4 regions of the Streptomyces sediminicola genome follow, and region 1 is predicted to be linked to each of the others. Evidence: riboswitches for the same ligand, from Rfam matches in the RefSeq annotation. Region 1 holds a riboswitch; each other region holds the start of a gene.

What was found. A riboswitch is a leader RNA that binds a small molecule or an ion and turns the genes downstream of it on or off. The one in region 1 is predicted to bind cobalamin.
Positions count from the first base shown of each region.
Region 2: linked by a shared signal. The riboswitch ahead of VM636_RS06340 (hypothetical protein) and the one ahead of VM636_RS02140 ((2Fe-2S) ferredoxin domain-containing protein) in region 1 are both predicted to bind cobalamin.
Region 3: linked by a shared signal. The riboswitch ahead of metE (5-methyltetrahydropteroyltriglutamate--homocysteine S-methyltransferase) and the one ahead of VM636_RS02140 ((2Fe-2S) ferredoxin domain-containing protein) in region 1 are both predicted to bind cobalamin.
Region 4: linked by a shared signal. The riboswitch ahead of VM636_RS01330 (ABC transporter substrate-binding protein) and the one ahead of VM636_RS02140 ((2Fe-2S) ferredoxin domain-containing protein) in region 1 are both predicted to bind cobalamin.

Region 1 covers NZ_CP144555.1:463,140-468,191, reverse strand. The annotation lists gene VM636_RS02160 (VOC family protein) at 24-476, shown strand; gene VM636_RS02155 (MFS transporter) at 562-1,770, shown strand; gene VM636_RS02150 (sugar O-acetyltransferase) at 1,927-2,508, shown strand; gene VM636_RS02145 (TetR family transcriptional regulator) at 2,519-3,076, shown strand; cobalamin riboswitch at 3,591-3,720, shown strand; gene VM636_RS02140 ((2Fe-2S) ferredoxin domain-containing protein) at 3,781-4,194, shown strand; gene VM636_RS02135 ((2Fe-2S)-binding protein) at 4,204-4,935, shown strand; gene VM636_RS02130 (siderophore-interacting protein) at 4,949-5,052, opposite strand, start outside.
Region 2 covers NZ_CP144555.1:1,501,519-1,506,570, reverse strand. The annotation lists gene VM636_RS06350 (ATP-grasp domain-containing protein) at 1-49, opposite strand, end outside; gene VM636_RS06345 (cysteine synthase family protein) at 46-1,068, opposite strand; gene VM636_RS06340 (hypothetical protein) at 1,065-1,967, opposite strand; cobalamin riboswitch at 2,175-2,317, opposite strand; gene VM636_RS06335 (ferric reductase-like transmembrane domain-containing protein) at 2,597-3,583, shown strand; partial or broken gene VM636_RS06330 (thiamine pyrophosphate-binding protein) at 3,582-3,788, opposite strand; gene VM636_RS06325 (sulfurtransferase TusA family protein) at 3,929-4,240, opposite strand; gene VM636_RS06320 (MFS transporter) at 4,237-5,052, opposite strand, start outside.
Region 3 covers NZ_CP144555.1:6,628,413-6,633,464, forward strand. The annotation lists gene thiI (tRNA uracil 4-sulfurtransferase ThiI) at 1-371, opposite strand, end outside; gene metE (5-methyltetrahydropteroyltriglutamate--homocysteine S-methyltransferase) at 544-2,862, opposite strand; cobalamin riboswitch at 3,045-3,235, opposite strand; partial or broken gene entE (2,3-dihydroxybenzoate-AMP ligase) at 3,569-3,772, shown strand; gene VM636_RS29205 (antitoxin) at 3,884-4,144, opposite strand; gene VM636_RS29210 (metalloregulator ArsR/SmtB family transcription factor) at 4,228-4,575, opposite strand.
Region 4 covers NZ_CP144555.1:276,226-281,277, reverse strand. The annotation lists gene VM636_RS01335 (iron ABC transporter permease) at 1-351, opposite strand, end outside; gene VM636_RS01330 (ABC transporter substrate-binding protein) at 348-1,379, opposite strand; cobalamin riboswitch at 1,421-1,612, opposite strand; gene VM636_RS01325 (zinc-binding dehydrogenase) at 1,909-2,907, shown strand; gene VM636_RS01320 (hypothetical protein) at 2,965-3,135, shown strand; gene VM636_RS01315 (thioesterase family protein) at 3,332-4,132, opposite strand; gene VM636_RS01310 (SDR family oxidoreductase) at 4,369-5,052, opposite strand, start outside.

The DNA of each region.
Region 1 (5,052 bases):
GTCGAGAACGCCGGGAGTGAGACATGCGCCGTGACGATCTGCCCGCCCCGGAGTCGGGGATACTGCTCACCCACTTCCTCACCGTGGCCGACGTGCCGCGCTCACGTGACTTCTACGCCGGGGTCCTCGGCGGGGAAGTGGTCCTCGACGAGAACCCCTGCATCGTCAGACTGGCCAACAGCTGGCTGATCATGAACCCGGGCGGCGGGCCCACCCCCGACAAGCCCGACGTCACCCTGCACCCGCCCGACGACCCGCACACGGCCACCAGCTTCCTCAACCTGCGTGTGGCCGACATCGCGCGCTGCTACCGCGAATGGACCGAGCGGGGCGCGGAGTTCCTCACCCCGCCCATCGACCGCAAGGCCGAGATCCGCTGCTACCTGCGCGATCCCGACGGCTACCTCATCGAGGTCGGCCAGTCCACCGGTCTGCTGCACGGCATCCTCGCCGACCCGCCCGCCGGGGACCGCTGACCGCGACGGCCGTCCCGGAGCACGCCCCGTGACCCTCCCCCCCCTGGAGCGTACGTTCGTACGCTCTGCGGGTAGGGTCCCGCTCATGACTGTCGAGACGCTGCGGCGGCCCACCCTGGCCGACCGGCGGGCCCGCGTGGCCGTGGCCGTGCTGTTCTTCACCAACGGGGCGCTGTTCGCCAACCTGCTGCCGAGGTATCCGCAGATCAAGGCGGACCTCGGCATCGGCAACGCGGCCTACGGGCTGGCCGTCGCGGCGTTCCCGACCGGCGCCATCGTCGCCGGGCCGGCGGCCGGCGTCCTCGTCCGCCGGTTCGGCTCGGCGCGGGTGGCCGTCGCGGGCACGCTGTTCACCGCCGTCGGCATCCTCGCGGCCGGACTCTCCGGTTCGGTCGCGGTGTTCGCCGCGGCCCTGTTCCTCGCCGGGGCGATGGACGCCGTCACCGACGTCGCGCAGAACGCCCACGGCCTGCGCGTCCAGCGCCGCTACGGACGCTCCGTCATCAACTCCTTCCACGCGATCTGGTCGGTCGGCGCCGTCACCGGCGGTGCGATGGCCGCCGCGGCGATCGCCCTCGGACTGGCCCGCGGCCCCCATCTCGTCGTCTCGGGCCTGCTGTGCGTGGCCGCGGCCTGCGTCGCCCTGCGCTTCTGCCTCCCCGGTCCGGAGACCGGGGCCGACGGGGAAGAGACCCCCGGCGGTGACGCCCGCCCCGCCGAGGGGGGCGCGTCGCCGGGCCGTCGGGTCGCCTGGGTGCTGACCGCCCTGGTCCTCATCGCCACCGCGGGCACCGTCGTCGAGGACGCCGGCAACTCCTGGGCCGCCCTCTACCTCTCCGACTCCCTGCGGTCGACCGCGGCCGTGGCCGCCTCCGGCTACATCGCCCTGGTCGGCGCCCAGTTCGTGGGCCGCCTGATGGGCGACCGACTCGTCGACCGGTTCGGGCAGCGCGCCGTGGCCCGCTCCGGCGGCCTCATCGTCGCCGTCGGCATGGGCCTCGCGCTCGCCGTGCCGACGGTCCCGGGGACGGTCCTCGGTTTCGCCGCCGCCGGATTCGGCGTCGCCACCCTCGTCCCCGCCGCCATGCACGAGGCCGACTCGCTGCCCGGCCTCAAGCCCGGATCGGGGCTGACCCTCGTCTCCTGGCTGATGCGCCTGGGCTTCCTGCTGCCGCCGCCGCTGGTCGGCCTGGTCGCCGACGCCACCAGCCTCCGGGCCGGGCTGCTCGTGGTGCCCCTCGCCGGGCTCCTGGTCGTGTCCCTGGCGGGGGTGCTGCGCACCCGGCGGCCGTGAGGTCAGGGTCGTGAGGTCAGGGGAGTGAGGGCGGGCGCGGGTGGGGCGGGCCGGGGCCATGACGGGGGGAGCGGGGCGGGTCGGCCGGAAAGCCCACGGCGGACGACTCGCGCGGCGAGGGTACGTACGTACACTCCCGGGTGTACGGTCGTACGCATGCCGACGGACCACTTCGCCGGGGACCCGCGCACCCAGCTCGAACGCATGCGTGCGGGCGACCTCTACCTCGCCGACGACCCCGAGATCGCCCGCATGCAGCAGCGGGCGGTACGGCTGGCCGCCCGCTACCAGGCCGCCTTCGCCGAGGACGCGGACGCCGCCCGGCCGCTGCTCGCCGAACTCCTCGGCTCGCTGGGGGAGGAGGCCCAGGTCCGGCCGCCCCTGTACGTCGACTACGGCACCCACATCAGCATCGGTGCCCGCACCTTCGTCAACTACCAGTTGACTGCGCTGGACGTCGCCGCCATCACCATCGGTGAGGACTGCCAGATCGGGCCCAACGTCCAACTGCTCACACCGACCCATCCGTTGGAGCCGGGGCCGCGCAGGGACAAACTGGAGGCCGCCCGGCCCATCGTCATCGGCGACAACGTGTGGATCGGGGGCGGCGCCATCGTGCTGCCCGGCGTCACCATCGGCGACGACTCCGTCGTGGGCGCCGGAGCGGTCGTCACCAAGGACGTGCCGCCCGGTGTCGTCGCCGTCGGCAACCCGGCCCGCACCGTCCGGACCCTGTGAGCCCGCTGCCGTGGCCACCGGACACACCGACCCCCAGCGCCGCGAACGCATCATCGCCGCCACCCTCGACCTCATCGCCGAGGAGGGCATCGCGCGGGTCTCCCACCGGAGGATCGCCCAGCGCGCCCAGGTGCCGCTGGGGTCCATGACGTACCACTTCAACGGCATGGACCGGTTGCTGCGGGAGGCGTTCGGCAGGTTCATCGACCACATCGTCGCCGTCTTCGACGCCCACCTCGACGGCGTCGCCGACCAGGACCATGCCCGCGAGGCGGTGGCCGACCTCGTGCACGCCCTGTCGGAGGGCAGCAGGCGCGACCTCGTCCTCACCCAGGAGCTGTACACCCTCGCGGCCCGCTCCCCCTCCTACCGCGAACTCACCCACACCTGGATGCGGCACAGCCGGGTCCGCCTGGAAGCGCACTTCGACCCGGACACGGCCCGCCAACTCGACGCCCTCATCGAGGGGCTGACCCTGCACCGGGCCCTGGACCGGGAACCGCACGACCGTGCCCTGACGCTCGAAGCCGTCACCCGGATCACCACGCGGGGCGGTCCGGCCACCTGAGCGGGACCGGGCCCGCCGCGGAACACACGGGCCCGCTGAACCGCCCGTGCGGCATGGTCCTGACCGCCGTGCCGCACGGGCTCCCTCCCCGAGCCCGCCCCGGCGTGGGATGTGAGCCCCGGGACGGTCGGGAGGGTGCCCGGGGCGGGGCGGGGCGGGGCGGGGTGGGGTGGCGCGGGGCGCGTGCACCGGGCCGGGCGTGCGTCCCCAGGGCCGGACTTCCGTGCCGGGCCGGGAACCGGGCGGGGTCCGGGCGTGCGCCCCGAGGTTGGTCTGCCGCGCCGTGCCGGTCCGGGCGTGCGCCCCGAGGGGCGCCGGGCCGGGAACCACCGCGGGCCGGTGTGCGGAAGGAACCGGGCGCGGGTTCGGGTAGGGCACCCCGGGCCGGAAGCCACGCCGGACCACGGTCCCGCCGTGCTCGGCCCGTCCCGTCCCGCCGGTACGGCTCGCCCATCCGGATGACGCGGAGCCGTACCGGATGCGAGGATGGCCCGCGACAAGGCGACGGCGAACCGAGGAAGCCGGTGGAAATCCGGCGCGGTCCCGCCACTGTGATCGGCGAGCGGACCCCGTTCGAGGCCACGGCCCGCACACCCGCGGGCGGGAAGGCCGGGGCGAGCATCGACCCGAGAGCCAGGAGACTCACGCGGTCGCCCCTCCACGGACGCCGGGGCGGATCTCCCCGGGGAGAGGACCGATGCGCCATGCCCGCGTCACCCGGCGAGGCGGCCCCCGCCGCCCACTCCGCCTCCCGCACGACCCCCTCCACCGCCTACGGCGCCCCGCCCTGCCGGGTCGTCGTCTGCCGGGACTGCTGCTGCGGCACGCCCAAGGTGAGCGGCGACCACGCCGCACAGACCGCACGCCTGCGCGCGGAGGTCCCCGTCCGCGTCTCCACCTGCCTGGACGTCTGCGACCAGGCCAACGTCATCGTGGTCCAGCCCTCCGCCGCCGGCCGCGCGGCCGGCGCCCGCCCCGTCTGGCTGGGCCTGGTCAACGACCCGTACGCCACCGAGGACGTCCTCGCCTGGATACGCGCGGGCGGCCCCGGCATCGCGGACCGCCCCGAGATCCTCGACCTGTACGCCTTCACGCCGCCGCGCCGCGCGGCCCGTTGAGGCCGCGCCGTGTCCGCGTCCCCGCCCGCCGCCGCCCGCGCCGACGAGGCGAGCGTGACCGCCGCCCTGGCCGACGTCGCCCGGTACGGCGGCTTCTTCGCCCTCACCGTGGGCGGCCCCGCCGAGGGCTGGCACCCCGTGGGCGCCGCCTACGCCCGTGGCTTCGCCGACCTGGCCCGCGCGGTCGCCGAGCGCCACCGCGCCCCGGAACCCCGCGTCGGCCTCTCCATCGCCCACCTCGGACACGTCGCCCGGCTGTGGTCGCCCGCCCTGGCCTGCACCGTGGTCCACGGCATCGTCCCGGACCTCACCGCACTGCAACGCGCCGACGACGGGCCCGCGCTGCGCCTGCCCCGCGCCGCCGGCTGGCACGCCGCCGCCCTCCCGGACCCCGCCGGCGCGCTCGCCGGCCAAGTCCACGCCCACCTCCGGGCCTTCGCCGCCGGGCCGCACCCGCGCATCGCGCACCGCCTGCTCGACGGCAACGCCGCCTCCGCGCTCGCCGAGGCGGCCCGCGCCCTGCTCGCCGCCCATCCCGGCCTCCGTGGCGTGCTCGCCGCCCTCACGGCCGACCTGCTCGGCAGGCCGCCGCTCACCGGCACGGGCCGGCTCGCCGGGGCGAACCTCGCCTTCCGCCGCCGGAGTTGCTGCCTCTACTACCGGGCCCCGGCGGGACGCCCCTGCGGCGACTGCTGCCTGACCGCGCCGCACGACACGGCCCGCGCGGAGGACGGCACGTGAGGGAGGCCGGGGATCAGGCGGCCCGAGCGGTCGCCTCGTGGCGCCAGAAGCCCGAGAAGGTGATGCGGTCCTTCGGCAGACCGAGCCGGTGCAGGTGGCGGCGGCCCTCCGTGGCGA
Region 2 (5,052 bases), 1.0 Mb from region 1:
CCAGGTGGCCGAGTCCGAAGGTGAGGGATTCCAGGCAGACGACGCTCACGCGGCCGGCTCCTTCCACCGGGGCGGGCAGGCGGCCCGCCGCCAGGGCATCGTCGACCAGGGCATCGTCATCTCCTCGGGGGTGGTGACCTCGGCGGGTTTGAGCGCCGCCGGGTCGAGGGCCTGGGCGTGCCGGGCGAAGACCCGGTCCACGTAGCGGTGTCCGGTGTCGGCGCCGATCACCAGGTGCAGCCGGTCGGGGTGGCAGCGGGCCTCGTGGGTTGCCGCCAGGTAGCCGGCGCCGGTGGACAGCCCCGCGAAGACGGCGTGTTCGCGCAGCAGGGCGACCGAGCCGGACATGGCGTGGGTGAAGTCGAGCCAGTGCAGGGTGTCGTAGAGGTGGTGGCGGACGTTGTCGAAGACGATCGACGAGCCGATCCCGGCGATGATCGCCTCGGGGTCGTGGTGGTCCTGGCTGCCGAAGGTGATGCTGCCGAAGGGCTGCACGCCGACCAGCCGGACCGAGGGGTCGCTCGCGCGCAGGCGGTCGACGAGGCCGCCGGTCGAGGCGCCGGAGCCGACGCCGCCGACGACGGTGAGGGCGCGGCCGGGGAAGGCGGCGGCGATCCGGTCGGCGACCTCGTGGTAGCCGAGGCAGTGGACGTCGTCGTGGTACTGGCGCATCCAGTGCCAGTCGGGGTGTTCGGCGAGGAGTTCCCTCACCCGCCGTACCCGCCGCTTCTGGTCGAGTTCGAGGTCGCGGGACGGGGCGACCTGCTCGACAGTGGCGCCGAGGATCTCCAACTGGGCCCGGGTGGTGGCGTCGACGGTGGTGGACGCCACGATGTGGCAACGCGTGCCGTACCGGTGGCAGGCGAGCGCGAGGGCGTACGCGTAGATGCCGCTGGAACTGTCGATCAGGGTCTGTCCCGGGCGGACGGTGCCCCGCTCCAGCAGCCGGCGGACGGCGGCCAGGGCCGAGTAGACCTTCATGGACTCGAACCGGAGCAGGACCAGGCCGTCGGTGAGCCGGACCAGGTCGGGGACCTTCAGGGCGTCGGCGATGTGGGGGTGGATCACCCGTAGCCTCCTGGGACGAATGAGCACTGGTGGCCGAGCGAGCGGAAGAACGCGCGGAGGTCGCGTGCCAGGGCGGCGTCGGGCCGGCGGCGGAAGAGATAGCCGACCAGGGAACCGGTGTGGGCGACGAAGACGCCGTCGGCGCCGAACCGCTCCCGCCGCTCCAGCAGCGGGGCGAACGTCGCCTTGGGCAGGACGCGTTGGGACAGCGCGGCGCTGGTGGTGGCGGCGCGGGCGACGGCGGCGGGGTCGCCGGAGGCGAAGCCCTTCAGCAGGTCGGCCAGGCACTGTTCGTACTCCGGGCCGTGCCGCCGGTAGTGGGCGAGGAGCAGGCCGGTGACGGCGGCGGTGTCCACCGTGCCGGGCTCGGTGAGGTAGGCGGTGTGGAAGCCGATGCCGGTGCCCAGGCGCCGCACCACCCGGTGGCGGCCGCTCAGGTGGAGCGCGAACTCGTCGAGGAACACGCTGTCGGAGCGCTCGATCCGCGCGAGGACGCGGACCACGACGTCGTCGTCGTACGGCAGGCCGAAGAGCCGGAACAGACAGCGCAGCGTCGCCACGATGTCGGCGGTCGAACTGGCCATGCCCACCCCGACCCGCAGTTCGGAGCGGGTGCTCCAGCGGCCCGGCGGCAGGGTGCGGCCGTAGTGCTCCAGGAAGAGCCGCGCCGCGGTCGCCGAGCGTTCCCCGAGGGGCGAGGGGCCCGGGGGGACGGTACCGGGGGTGAAGGTGGTCCACGTGCGCAGGCCGACCGGGAAGGACACCAGCGCGATGTCCGGGTCGGGGCCCGCGCGCAGGGGACCCTGGTACAGCTCGCCGAGGGTGCCGTGGCAGACGCCGACGACCCCGGTGCCCGGCGGCGGTGCCGGTGCCGCCTCGTGCCCGGCGGGCGTCAGCACGGCCCGTCCCGCTCGCCCCGCGCGGGGGGTGCCCCGTCGCGCCCGGCGCGGACTCGCGTGATCACGGACGGCTCCTCCTGTCGGTTCCTGACCCCGCACCGACCGGGAGGAGACGCGGCCCCGCGAAGACGCCGCCGCCGTCCGTACCGCCAACCCAGTCCACGAGGTCGCCGCACCCACCCGTGCCGGTGGCACGGGCGCAGTGGCAGGTCTTCGGACTCGTGGGCGCGCGCCGGCCGCGGCGTCCACCGCGCGCCGGCATTCCTGGCCGGCGGACCGGTGCGCCCGGACGGCGTCCGTTCCCACTCACCGCTGCGGGACAGTCCCGGAATCGCACCGGGTTCCCTCTTGCGTCACGCCGCCGCTCCGCCGTGGCGGGCGGCCGGCGCGAACCGACTGCGTCACTCAGGGTAGGAGGCGCCGTGACGCTGCGACAGGGGGTGTCCGCGGGTTGTCCTGATGTGAGGGGTAGGAGCGGTGGCGGGAGGGGGGAGGAGGGGCGTCCGACCAGATCAGGCGCTCCCTCTGGCTGGAAGGGGGCTCAACGCGACCGTTCTCCTGGGCCACACTGGTGCACCGCAACCTCGTCCGCGCCAACCCATCGGTGACCAGTGCCGGGAGGCCACGGCATGCTTCCAGACGCGACGCCCGAAGCGGGCGGCACGACCACCCCGCCGACCCGCGGCCGGGGGGCCGCCGAGCGCGTCACGCTCCGCGCCGACCTGCGGGCCGCGGTGCCCGACGCGAGCGCGGCGGTGCTGGTCACGGCGGCGGTCTTCGCGTTCTTCTGGGCGCGGATGGAGGCGGGCACCTCGTCCACCGTCGCGGTCATGCCGTTCATGGACGACGCCCGCACCTACTGGATGTACCTGCTCAGCCAGGCGTTCGGCTGGTCGGGGCTGCTGTGGGCGTGGGGCACGGTCATGCTCGGCCTGCTGCTGTCGGGGCCGCGCCCCGCCCGGCTGCCGGTCTCGCGGCAGGTCCTGGAGCGCTGGCACCGCACCACCAGCCTGACCACGATGGCCCTGATGTTCGCGCACGCCCTGATGTTCGCGGCCGAACTGGTCCGCTACGAGGCCGGGCTGGGATGGGCCGCCCGTCTGTGGGCCGGGTTCGCGGACAGTTTCGTCCCCGGCTGGTACGACTCCGGCACCGGCCGGGTCGCCATCCCCATCGGCCAGGGCGCCCTCTACCTGGCGATCCCCCTCGGCCTGCTCTTCTACGTCCGGCACCGCATCGGCCCCAACACCTGGCGCCGGCTGCACCGGTTCGTCATCGTCGTCTACGTGCTCAGCGTGTGGCACACCCTCCTGTACGGCACCAACGTCTGGTACGGCGAATGGCCGCGCACCGTGCTGTGGCTGCTGCAACTGCCCGTCGCCGTCCTGCTGTCGGTGCGGCTGCTGCGGCCGGCCAGGCGAGGCGAGCGGCTCGGGTCCCCGGTCCGGCGCGGGGACGGCTCCCTGCCGGGCTGGGTCCTGCGCGCCGCGGGCCGGGCCGCCGCCGCGGCGGTCGTGATCGGCATCCTCGCCGTGGTCCTCTCCGGCCACGACGGCGGCCGGGACCGCACCGTGGACGCCCCGGCGACCGCCCCGCACGCCCCCGAGACGGAATGACCCGGCCGGAGAACTTGGTGTAGCCCACCGCCTGGAAGGCGGCCATCTCCTCGTGGCGGGCCTGGACGAACTTCGGCTGGTTGTCCGCCCGTCCCCAGGCCGCCAGCAGCCCGGTGATGCCGTCCCCGGCGTAGGCGAAGACGTGGTCGACGTCCCAGTCGCGCAGTCGTCGCAGGACGTAGTCGGACACCTTCGTGCCGGTCATGGCGGCTCCCTGTCTGGTCCGGTCGGGTCCTGCGGACTCGGCGGGCGGCCCCGGTGCCCCGGGACGGGTCGGTCACGGGGCCGGGCGGCAGGACAGTGTCGGGGTAACCGCGTGCGGCCGGGGAAAACGTCCCGGCCCGGTCAGTGGGGGCCGGTGTGCCAGGGGGCGTCGGGGCGGGTGGGCCGGGGGGTCGCGGTGAGACGCAGGGCGTGGACCGGCGCGGAGGTGCCGGGGACGGGGCCCAGGTAGTGGTGGCCGGTCATGTGGCACCAGGCGGGCAGGTCGAGCGGGGCGGCCGGGTCGGTGGTGACGACGTGGACGACGGTGCCGGGCGGCGCGCCGTCGATCTCCGCGCGCAGCCGCAGCAGCAGCGTGACGCAGAGCAGTCCCGTGCCGTCGACGGTGATGCCGGGGGCCGCCGCCGACGGGTCCCCGGGCAGCGGCGGCGTCATCGGCGGTACGCGGTCACGGCCACGGCCGGCAGCAGGGCGAGGGAGAGGACCCCTCCGGTGAGCGCGAGGACCGGGTAGCCGGCGGCGGCGACCACCAGGCCGGACGCCATGCCACCGGTCGCCCCGGCGAGGGCGATGGAGACGTCGACCAGGCCCTGCGTCTTGGCGCGGGTGGCCAGCGGCACCGCGTCCGTGATGATCGCGGTGCCGGAGACCAGGCCGAGGTTCCAGCCGAGCCCCAGCAGCGCCAGGGCGAGCGCGAGCAGGGGCACCGAGCCGCCCGGCGCCAGGGCGGCGAGGACTCCGGAGGCGAGCAGGGTGACCCCGGAGGCACCGGCGACGGTGAGACGGCCGAAGCGGTCGACGAGCCGGCCGGTCAGCGGGGAGGGCAGGTACATCGCGCCGATGTGGAGGGCGATGACCAGGCCGGAGGCGGTGGTGCCGTGGCCGTGGTCGTGCATGTGGACCGGTGTCATCGTCATGACGGCGACCATGACGAGCTGGGTCAGCACCATGACCAGCGTGCCGAGCACGACGCCCCCGCGACCCTCCTCCGCGGCGGTGGCCGTGCCGGGGTCGGCCGGGTCGGCCGTGGTCCTCGCCCGCTCGGCGAGGGCGCGGGCCAGCAGCAGCGGGTCGGGGCGCAGCCGGCGCAAGAGGACGAGGGCGGCCAGCGCGTAGGCGGCGCCGGAGAGGAGGAAGGGCCCGGCCAGGCCCGGGATGCCGAGGCGTTCGGCGAGGGCGCCCGTGGGCGCGGCGAGGTTGGGGCCGGCGACGCCGCCGAGGGTGGTGGCGACCAGCACGGTGGAGAC
Region 3 (5,052 bases), 6.2 Mb from region 1:
GCCGGGCGCCGGGCGAGGGCGGTGCGCACGGCGTCGACGGCCGCCCGCGTGATCTCGCCGGGGTCGCTCGGGACGCGCACGGCCGGCTCGACCGCGTTGAAGCCGACCACCCTGCGCGCCCGCTCCACCAGGACCTCCCGGGGGACCTGCCCGCCGAGCACCGTGACGTTCTGCGCGGTCTTGATCCACGTCGAGCCGCCCACCCCGCGCAGCGCGATCCGCAGGTTGTCCTGCAGCCGCTCGGTGAACCGCCGGCGGTTGCGTCCCTTCAGGAAGATCTCCCCGTGCTTGAGCAGCACGCAGGGGCCGTACCCGGCGGGCCGGCGGGCGGCGGGCACCTCGGGCCGGTCGGTGACGTGTTCACCGGACATGGGGACCTCCTTGGCGAATCCGGTCGTCCTCGGTGCGCTCCCGCGGCGCGGCGGTGCCGGGGGCGCGCCCGGTCACGGTAGCTCCGGCCCGTACGGAAGCGCGGCCGGCGGGGCGGGCGCGGGCCCGGGAACCGCGCCGGGCGGTCCCGGGCCGCGCCCCCGCCGTGGGGCGTCAGCCCCCGGTCAGCTCCTCGCGGACCGTCCGGGCGGCGGCCACCAGATGCTCCAGGGACACCCGTGTCTCCGGCCAGCCCCGGGTCTTGAGCCCGCAGTCCGGGTTGACCCACAGCCGCTCGGCGGGGATCGCCGCCAGCCCGGTGCGCAGCAGGGCGGCCACCTCCTCGGTGTCCGGCACCCGCGGGGAGTGGATGTCGTAGACACCGGGGCCGGCCTCGCGCGGATAGCCGTGCGCGGCGAGTTCGCGGGCCACCCGCATGTGCGAGCGGGCCGCCTCCAGGCTGATGACGTCCGCGTCGAGATCGTCGATGGCCCGCACGACGTCACCGAACTCGGCGTAGCACATGTGCGTGTGGATCTGCGTGTCCGGCCGCACCCCGCTCGTGGTCAGCCGGAACGCCTCCGTCGCCCAGGCGAGATAGGCGGGGCGCCCGGCGGCGCGCAGCGGCAGGGTCTCGCGCAGCGCGGGCTCGTCGACCTGGATGACCGACGTCCCGGCCGCCTCCAGGTCCGCGACCTCGTCCCGCAGGGCGAGGGCCACCTGGCGGGCGGTCTCGCCGAGCGGCTGGTCGTCCCTGACGAAGGACCACGCGAGCATCGTCACCGGACCGGTGAGCATGCCCTTGACGGGACGGCCGGTCAGCGACTGGGCGTACGTCGTCCAGGTCACCGTCATCGGCGCGGGGCGCGCGATGTCACCGGCCAGCACCGGCGGGCGCACGTACCGGGTGCCGTACGACTGGACCCAGCCGTTGCGGGTCGCCAGGTAGCCGGTGAGCCGCTCGGCGAAGTACTGCACCATGTCGTTGCGCTCGGGTTCGCCGTGCACCAGCACGTCGATACCGGCCTTCTCCTGGAACGAGACGACCTCCCGCACCTCGGTCCGCATCCGCTCCTCGTACTCGGGCCGGCCGATCCGCCCGGCCCGCAGGTCGGCGCGGGCCGTCCGCACCTGCGTGGTCTGCGGGAACGAGCCGATCGTCGTGGTCGGCAGCAGCGGCAGGCCGAGGCGGGCGCGCTGGGCGGCGGTCCGCTCCGCGTAGGGCAGGCAGCGGCGCCCGTCGGCGTCGGTCACGGCCGCGGCGCGGGCGCGCACCGCCGGGTCCCGGGTGATCGGCGAGTCGGCGCGGGAGGCCAGGTCGGCCCGGTTGGCGGCGAGTTCGGCGGCGATGGCGTCGGTGCCGTGGGCGAGGCCGCGGGCCAGGGTGACGATCTCGGCGGTCTTCTGCCGGGCGAAGGCGAGCCAGCGCAGGATCTGCGGATCGATGTCCCGCTCGTCGGCGGTGTCCAGCGGCACGTGCAGCAGGGAGCAGGAGGCGGAGACGTCGACCCGGCCGGCCAGGCCCAGCAGCGTGCCGAGAGTGGTCAGTGAGCGGGCGAGGTCGTTGACCCACACGTTGCGGCCGTCGACGACGCCCGCGACGAGCCGCTTGCCCGGCAGCCCGCCCACGGCGGCGAGATCGTCCAGGTTGCCCGCGGCGGCCTCGGCGAAGTCCAGCGCCAGCCCCTCGACCGGCGCCTTCGCCAGCACCGGCAGCGCGTCCCCGAGCCGGTCGAAGTAGGAGGCGACCAGCAGCCGGGGCCGGTCCTCCCGTCCGCCGAGGTCGCGGTAGGCCCGCCCGGCCGCGTTCAGTTCGGCCGGCGTGCGGTCCTGGACCAGGGCGGGTTCGTCGAGCTGGGCCCACGCGGCGCCCGCCGCGCGCAGGTCGGCCAGCACCTCGGCGTAGACGGGCAGCAGCCGGTCCAGCAGGGTGAGCGGGTCGAACCCCTCGGCGACGCCGGGCGCGGGCTTGGCGAGCAGCAGGTAGGTGACCGGTCCGACCAGGACCGGCCGGGGGGCGAGGCCCTGCGCGAGGGCCTCGCGCACCTCGGCGACCTGCCGGGAGGAGTCGGCGGTGAACACGGTGTCGGGGCCCAGTTCGGGCACCAGGTAGTGGTAGTTCGTGTCGAACCACTTGGTCATCTCCAGCGGCGCCACCTCCTGGGTGCCGCGGGCCATGGCGAAGTAGCCGTCCAGCGGGTCGGCGGCGACGGCGGCACGGTGCCGTTCCGGCACGGCACCGACCATGACGGTGGTGTCGAGCACGTGGTCGTAGTACGAGAAGTCGCCGGTGGGCACCTCGTGGATGCCGGCCTCGGCGAGTCGCCGCCGGTTGTCGCGGCGCAGTGCGGCGGCGGTGGCGTGGAGGGCGTCGGCGCCGACGCGGCCCTTCCAGTAGCCCTCGACCGCCTTCTTCAGTTCCCGGTTCGGGCCCTGACGGGGGTAGCCGTACACGGTGGCCCGTGCTGCCGCGGCTGCGGACTCGGTGGTCACGGAGATCTCCTTCGCGAGATGGATCCCTGAGGTCCCGGCGACGGGACGAGTGCGCGAAGGGGTGACGGACCGGACGGGACGACAGCACGCCGGTCCGCCGCGCTCGTCCGTCTGGTGTGTACGCCGACCCGCCCTCGAGGTCACCGGGATGTCCGGGCGCGCGGGGTGCGCGCTCGGGCAGGTGGCAGGTCTTCGGACTCGCGGGCACGTCCTTCTCGGTCACCGAGGAGGACACCTACTGACCGTCGCTTCCCAGGCCCTTCGGCCCAGTGCTCATGACGGCGGTCGTTCCCGCTCACCGCTGCGGGGCAGTCCCGGATTCCCACCGGGTTCCCTCTTGCGACGCATCCCGCCTGGCGGACGGGGCGAACCAGCTGCACCGCCCACCCTAGACGCCCACGCCCTTGGGCGGGCGACACGTCCGCCATGCGGATGGCGGCGTGGACACCCGCCGGGCACCGGTGCCGCCCCACGGCGTCGTGCGGAAGGTGCGGTGCGGCCCCCGCCCCGGCGCGGCAGACGGTTCCCCGGCGGGACGCCGCGACGGCCGGGCGGATCCACGCCACCGGGTCGCGGGACGGTCGCACGCCGCCGCCCGGGACGGGCGCCGCGGCTCTCGCCGCCGGGCCCGCGACCCCGCCCGGCGGGGGCGGTCCGCCCCGCGTTCAGGCGGGGGCCGTCGCCGGCGCGGCCACCGGACCACCTCGAACCCGCCCCCCACCTCGGCGAACGCACCTGCGCCTACGTCATCCTGCGCTCCGGCGCCGAACGGCCCCGGCCGGTGGCGATCACACGCTTCGTCCACGAACGGGGGCCGGCCGCGTACGAGGTGCCCGACCGCGTCGCGTTCGTGACCGAGTTCCCGCGGACCGGTGTCGGCAAGGTCTCCCGGAAGGACCTGCGGGCCGCGCCCGCACCCGACCCGCACGCCGGACGCCCCGCCCGCCGCACCGCCTCCTCCCGGACCTCCGAACAGCCCTCGGGCCCGGGAGCGGGAGCGGCGCGACGGGGGAGCGGCCGGTCAGGACTTCTTCTCGTCCTTGCCGTCCTTGTCGCCCTTCTCGTCCTTGTCGCCCAGCTTCCCGACGAAGTCCTGCGCCTTGTCGACCGCCGTGTCGATCTTGTCGCTGTGCTTGCCGCGGGTCTTGCCGTCGACGAACTCGCCGACCTTCTCCAGTCCGTCCGAGATCTTGTCGCCGTGCGTGCCGGCGACCTCCTCGGCCTTCTCCTTCAGGTTCTTCAGGGCGTCCTTGTCCTTGAGGTTCTTCAGCGCGTCGAACATGCCGGCCTCGTGTCTCCTTCACTCAACTGCCTGGTGGAAGCACGATTTTACGGTGCGACGGTGCCCGGTATGCCCCGCAGCGGTCAGGACGGCGGTTTCGCCCCGGTGTCCGTGCGCAGGTCCGCCAGCAACTCGGCCTGCCCGGCCAGCACCCCGGACAGGATGGTGCGGGCCACCGCGAGCAGTTCGGCGATGTGCGGACTGGTCAGCGAGTAGTACACGGTCGAGCCCGCCTTGCGCGACACCACCAGGTTGGCCCGCCGCAACACCGCGAGCTGCTGCGACAGGTGCGCCGGCTCGATGCCCACCTCCGGCAGCATCTCCGCCACCGCGTACTCCCGCTCGCTCAGCAGCTCCAGGACCCGGATGCGCGCCGGATGACCGAGCGTCTTGAAGAACTCGGCCTTCAGCTTGTACAGCGGAGTGCTCATCGCCCTGCCGCCCTCCCGGCGCCCCCGCGGGTCCCCGACCGGCGGCTCCCGGCTTCCTGCATCCCACCGCTCCTCAGCACCTCGTCACCCGTCCCCGCGCCACCGCGGCTGCCCGCGCCCCGCCCGGGAGGGACCCGCGTCCCTCCGCCGCGACCTGCGCGGTTGCCGAGATTAGCAATTCCGGGTCCCTGACGGAGCCGCCCCCGGCACCGCCCGCACCGGGCCCCGGGCCGGTCCGGGAGGGGCTGCCCGGGGGAGCGGGGAGCCGCTGGGCCGTTCGGGTGCCCGCGGTGTCCGTCCGGCCAGTCGGCGGGCGGCGGGGCGGACCCGCGGTTCAGATGGCGGAGAGACCCGGACGCCGCGCCCTGACCACGGCGCCCGGCGGGGCACCCGGAAACGGACGGCGGAAGCGAGGCAGCGGTGACGGAGCGGGATGGACGGCAGCCGCCGGACGCGGACGACGGTCCCCACGGGGCG
Region 4 (5,052 bases), 190 kb from region 1:
GTACGGCTCGGCCAGCGGATTGCGCACCAGCGCCTGGAGGGCGGTGCCCACCACCGCGAGCCCGGCGCCGGTCACGGCCCCGAGGACCACGCGCGGCGCCCGGACGTCGAGGACGATCGTCTCCCGGGCCCGCGTCCAGTCGGGCGCCCCCCAGTCGGCGCCCAGCGCGTGCGTCACGATGCCCCAGACCTGGCCGGGCGGCACCCGCACCGAGCCGATCGCCAGCCCCGCCGTCAGGGAGGCCAGCAGCAGCACGACGAGGACCGCCACCGTCGCGGCCAGGCCCGTCCGGCCGGGGTGCCGGACGGGCCCGGGGGCCGTGGTGGGGGTCCGCGGGGCGGGAGCCGTCACCGGAAGCTCGCGGGGTGCAGCCCGCGGGCCAGGTCCTCGACCAGGTGCGCGGAGCGGACCCCGACGAGCGTCGCGGTCAGCGGCAGGACCACGAACCGCTTCTCGCGCACCGCGGGCACGTCCGCGAGCGCGGGCTGCGACAGCAGGAACTCCTTCTTCTGCTCGACGCTGCCGGCACCGGCGTAGTCGTAGATGGCGATGACCTCGGGCCGGCGCTCGACCACCTGTTCCCAGGAGACGTCGCCGAAGACCTCGTCCAGGTCGGAGAAGACGTTCTTCCCGCCGGCCAGCCGGATCAGGTCGGTGCCGAGGCCCTTGCCGCCGGCGGTGAAGGCGCTCTTGTCGCCGCTGTCGTAGACGAAGACGGGCACGGTGGGCGCGTCCCGGACCGCGGCGGCGGCCTCGTCCACGCGGGCGCGGAGGCCGGCGACGAGACGGTCGGCGCGTTCGGACACCCCGAAGATCCGGCCGATGGTGCGGATCTCCTCGTAGGTGTCCTCCATCGTCACCTTGTCCCGGCCGCAGTACTCGCGATTGAGGTGGGTGTCGATCCCGGCGTCGGCGAACGCCGTGCGGGAGCGGCCCTCCTTCTCCGCGAACGCGCTGCCGTAACCGCCGTAGACGAAGTCGGGCTCCGCCTCCAGGATCGCCTCGAAGGACGGCTCCCGCTTGGCCAGTTCGGGGACGGACGCGAAGTCCTCCCGCAGTTCGGGCAGGACGGCGGAGTCGGGGAAGGCGGTGCCCACCATCCGGTCCTTCAGCCCGAGGGAGAGCATCAGTTCCGCCGGGTGCTGGTGGATGGTGACCGCGCGGGACGGCGGTCTGTCGTACGTGGTCGTGACACCGCAGTTGTCGACGGTCACGGGGAAGCCCGCCGGAGCGGACGCCGTGGCCTTCGCGTCCCCGCCGGTGCCGGGGGAGGTGCCGCAGCCCGCGGTGAGCAGGACGGCCGCCAGGGCGAGTGCGCCGGCGGCGCGGGCCGGGCGGCGCCGCCTGGCGGGGGACGGCGGTCGCAGGGAAGGGGGCATGCCGGAATACACGTGAAGCCTCCTGGGGAGTCCGCGCTCCTCGGAACGGGCCCGCGACAGGCCAGTGTCCTGACTCCCGGATCGACGTTCCCCCCGCCTTCCCGCGCGGCGCGCAGTGGCATGTCGAAGGGTTGCACTCCCCGGTCACAGTGGCGGGACCGTGCCGGATTCACACCGGCTTCCTGTCTCCCGTCGCGGCGATGACCCGACGATCCTACGTTCCCTCAGGTGACGGCGAGGCGCCGGGACCGCGATTTCCCGCTCCCGGCCGGGAACCCGCCGCCCCGCCTGCCGACCGTCTTCCGGGGCCGGGCGGGAGCGGCGGCGGAGGCGGGAGGGGCGGACCGGGCGACACCGCCCTCGTCCGCGCGGTGCTCGGCCCGCACCGCCGGCCGCCGGGGCGGCGGGCACAGCGCACGAGCCCTCAGCCGCGGGGGCCGGATCGGCGTGGTCGGCGGACGGAGGCGAGCCGTCGCCGGTGGGTACGTGAGAGCGTGGACCGCGAGGGCGGGGCGTCGGAGGAGGAAGCATGGCCGAAACCGTGCCCGCCCAGATGCGGGCCGCGTACATCGACTCCGTCGGCCCGGCGGAGGGCATCCGTCACGGGCCGCTGCCCGTCCCGCCCGTCGGGCCCACCGACGTGCTGGTCCGCGTCCGGGCCGTGGCCGTCGACCCCGTGGACACCTTCGTACGCTCCGGGGCCTACCCGACCCCGCTGCCGTTCCCGTTCGTCGTCGGCCGCGACCTCGTCGGCGAGGTGGCCGCCACCGGGAGCGGCGCGGTGGGCTTCCGGCCGGGGGACCGGGTGTGGTGCAACAGCCTGGGCCACGCCGGCCGGCAGGGCGCCTGCGCCGAGTACGCCACGGTCCCCGCCGACCGGCTCTACGCCGCACCGCCCGACCTCGACCCCGAGCACCTGGTGGCGGCGGCCCACCCGGCCGCGTCGGCCTGGCTGGCGCTCTTCCGGCACGGGCGGCTGACGGCGGGGGAGACCGTGTACGTCGGCGGCGGGGCCGGCAACGTCGGCGGCGCCGCCGTGGCCCTCGCCGCCTCGGCCGGCGCCCGGGTGATCGCCACCGCACGCGCCGAGGACGCCGCCGCGGTACGCGCCCTCGGCGCCGCCGAGGTCCTCGACCACCGCGCCCCCGGCCTGGGCGAACGGCTGCGCGCGGCCCTGCCCGACGGCTGCGACGTCCACCTCGACACCTCCGGCCGGGCCGACCCGGCCGACGCCGTCGACCTGCTCGCGCCCCGCGGCCGGCTCGTCGCCATGGTCGGACTGGGCGGCGCCGCGGCCCCGTTGCCGCTCGGCCGGCTCTACACCAAGGACGCGAGCATCGTGGGCTTCGCCCTCAGCAACGCCACCACCGACGACCTCGCCCGCGCCGCCCGGCAGGTGGTGCGCCTGCTGCGCGGGACGCCCTGGCGCCCGCGCGTCGCCGACCGCCTGCCGCTGTCGATGACGGCACGGGCCCACCGGCGGCTGGAAGACGGTGAGGTGAAGGGCCGTCTGATCCTTGTCCCGTGATTTCCCGGCGTATGGGCGCGAAGTGCGGGCACTCGAAGGAGCGGAGGTGGATAAAAGATGGTTCCCTTGCTTCTCGTTCTTCTGCTGGCCCTGATTCTTTTCGGTGCGGGTTTCGCCCTCAAGGCGTTGTGGTGGATCGCCGTCATCGTCCTCGTGGTGTGGCTGCTGGGCTTCCTCGTGCGCCCGGCGGGCAGCGGCGGTCGCCGGGGGCGCTGGTACCGCTGGTGAACGCGGACAGACCGAGCGAGGAACGGAGCGGGCCCACCGGCGATCGTCCGGTGGGCCCGCTCCGCCCGTCGTCCGGGAAATGCCCCGGCGTTGTTCCTGCCCGGCGCCCCGCATTTCCGCCGGATTCCCCTGCCCGCGTTCGGCGTCGGAATACGTCGCGGAATTCCGTAAAGGCTTTCGCCTCACCCGGCTCCGCTCAGGGCTGCGGGCGGACGGTCAGTATCTGCTGCGCGTGCCCGACCGGGCCGTCGACGTCGTGCAGGACGGTACTGGTGATGCCCTGGCCGGTCGGCCCGAAGACGACCGTGGTGTCCAGGCCGGTCCAGCCGCCGCGCGGCGCGCGGTGGAAGTGGAGGGTGAGGTCGACGTTGGGGAACATCCACTCCGTCGGCGACTCCCGCACCGCGATGCCGTTCGCGGTGTCGACGAGCGTGACGAAGGACGCCCGCGGGCTCGCCGCCTCCCCGGCGACCAGGTCGAGCCCCGTGGAGATCCACGCGGTGGTGCGTCCCGGCAGCGGCTCGGCGAGCGGCCGGACGTCCAGCGAGGCGATGTAACCGCCGGGCCACCGGGACGCCATGTCCCACGGCGCGAGGGACGCCGGGTCGGCGAGCCGGTCGTCCCCGCCGCCGGCGACGGCGCCGGTGTCCAGGGTGGCCAGCAGCCACGCCCGTGCCCGGACCACCGCACGGCCGCCGATCACCACCGTGACCTCGACCAGTTCGATGGTGCGGCCGGGGCGCAGCACCTCCACGCGGGTCTCGCACTCGTCGAGCGCGAGCCGCCCCAGGATGTCGAAGCTCATCCGGCCGAGGGCCATCTCCGCCGCGGGCCGTCCGGCGAGATGCCGGTCCAGGGCGTGCACGATCAGCCCGCCGAGCGGACTGAAGTGCTGCTCGTCCGTGCTCCACGCGCCGCCGGCGTGCGCGGTGGGCTTGTAGCGGTGCTCGTCGATGCGCTCGTAGTAGCTGTCCGGCGTCGATGTGCTGGTGGTCAACAGGCTTCTCCCGAGGCGGCGGCAGGGCGGGTGCGGCCGGACCGGCGGTGCCGGGACCGGCGCCGCTCAGGATAGTTCGCCCCTTCGGCGCGGGACCGGGCGCCCGGTGCCGTACGGTCCGGCCCGTGCTCCGGTGCGTCAGGCCGCGGCCGGTGCTCCGGTGCGTCAGGTGGGGCCGGGCCGTGCCCCGGTGCGTACGGGGGACAGCCCGTGCCCCGCGCGCCGGCGGGCGGGCCTCAGGCGCCCGGACCGCTCGTGGAGGGGGCCGGTGCCGGGGCGGGGAAGCGGGCCGCGGCGAGCGCGATGTTGCGGGCCATGCCGCCGAAGACCACCGAGTGGAAGGGCCACACGCTCCACCAGTAGGCGTGGCCCGCCAGCCCGTGCGGGTGGAACAGAGCCCGCTGCCGGTAGCGGGTCCGCCCGGCCTCGTCCGTCTCGGCGTACATCTCCAGCCAGGCCAGTCCCGGCAGCCGCATCTCGGCGCGCAGCCGCAGCAGCCGGCCGGGCTCGATCGCTTCGACCCGCCAGAAGTCCAGCGAGTCGCCCGCGCGCAGCCGGGCCGCGTCCCGCCGGCCCCGGCGCAGACCGACCCCGCCCACCAGCCGGTCCAGCCGGCCGCGCACCGCCCAGGCGAGCGGGAAGGAGTACCAGCCGTTGTCGCCGCCGATGCCCTCGATGACCCGCCACAGCGCCTCCCGCGAGGCGTCCACCGCCAGTGACCGGCGGTCGGTGTAGAGGCTGCCGCCCGCCCAGTCCGGGTCGGTGGGCAACGGGTCGCTCGGGGCGCCCGGCACGGACGCGGAGGACCAGCGCGTGCTGACCTGCGCCTCGCGCACCCGCCGCAGTGCGAGGCGGACCGCCTCGTCGAAGCCGAGCGCGCCGCCGGGCGGCGGGGGCACGTACCGGTCGATGTCGTGTTC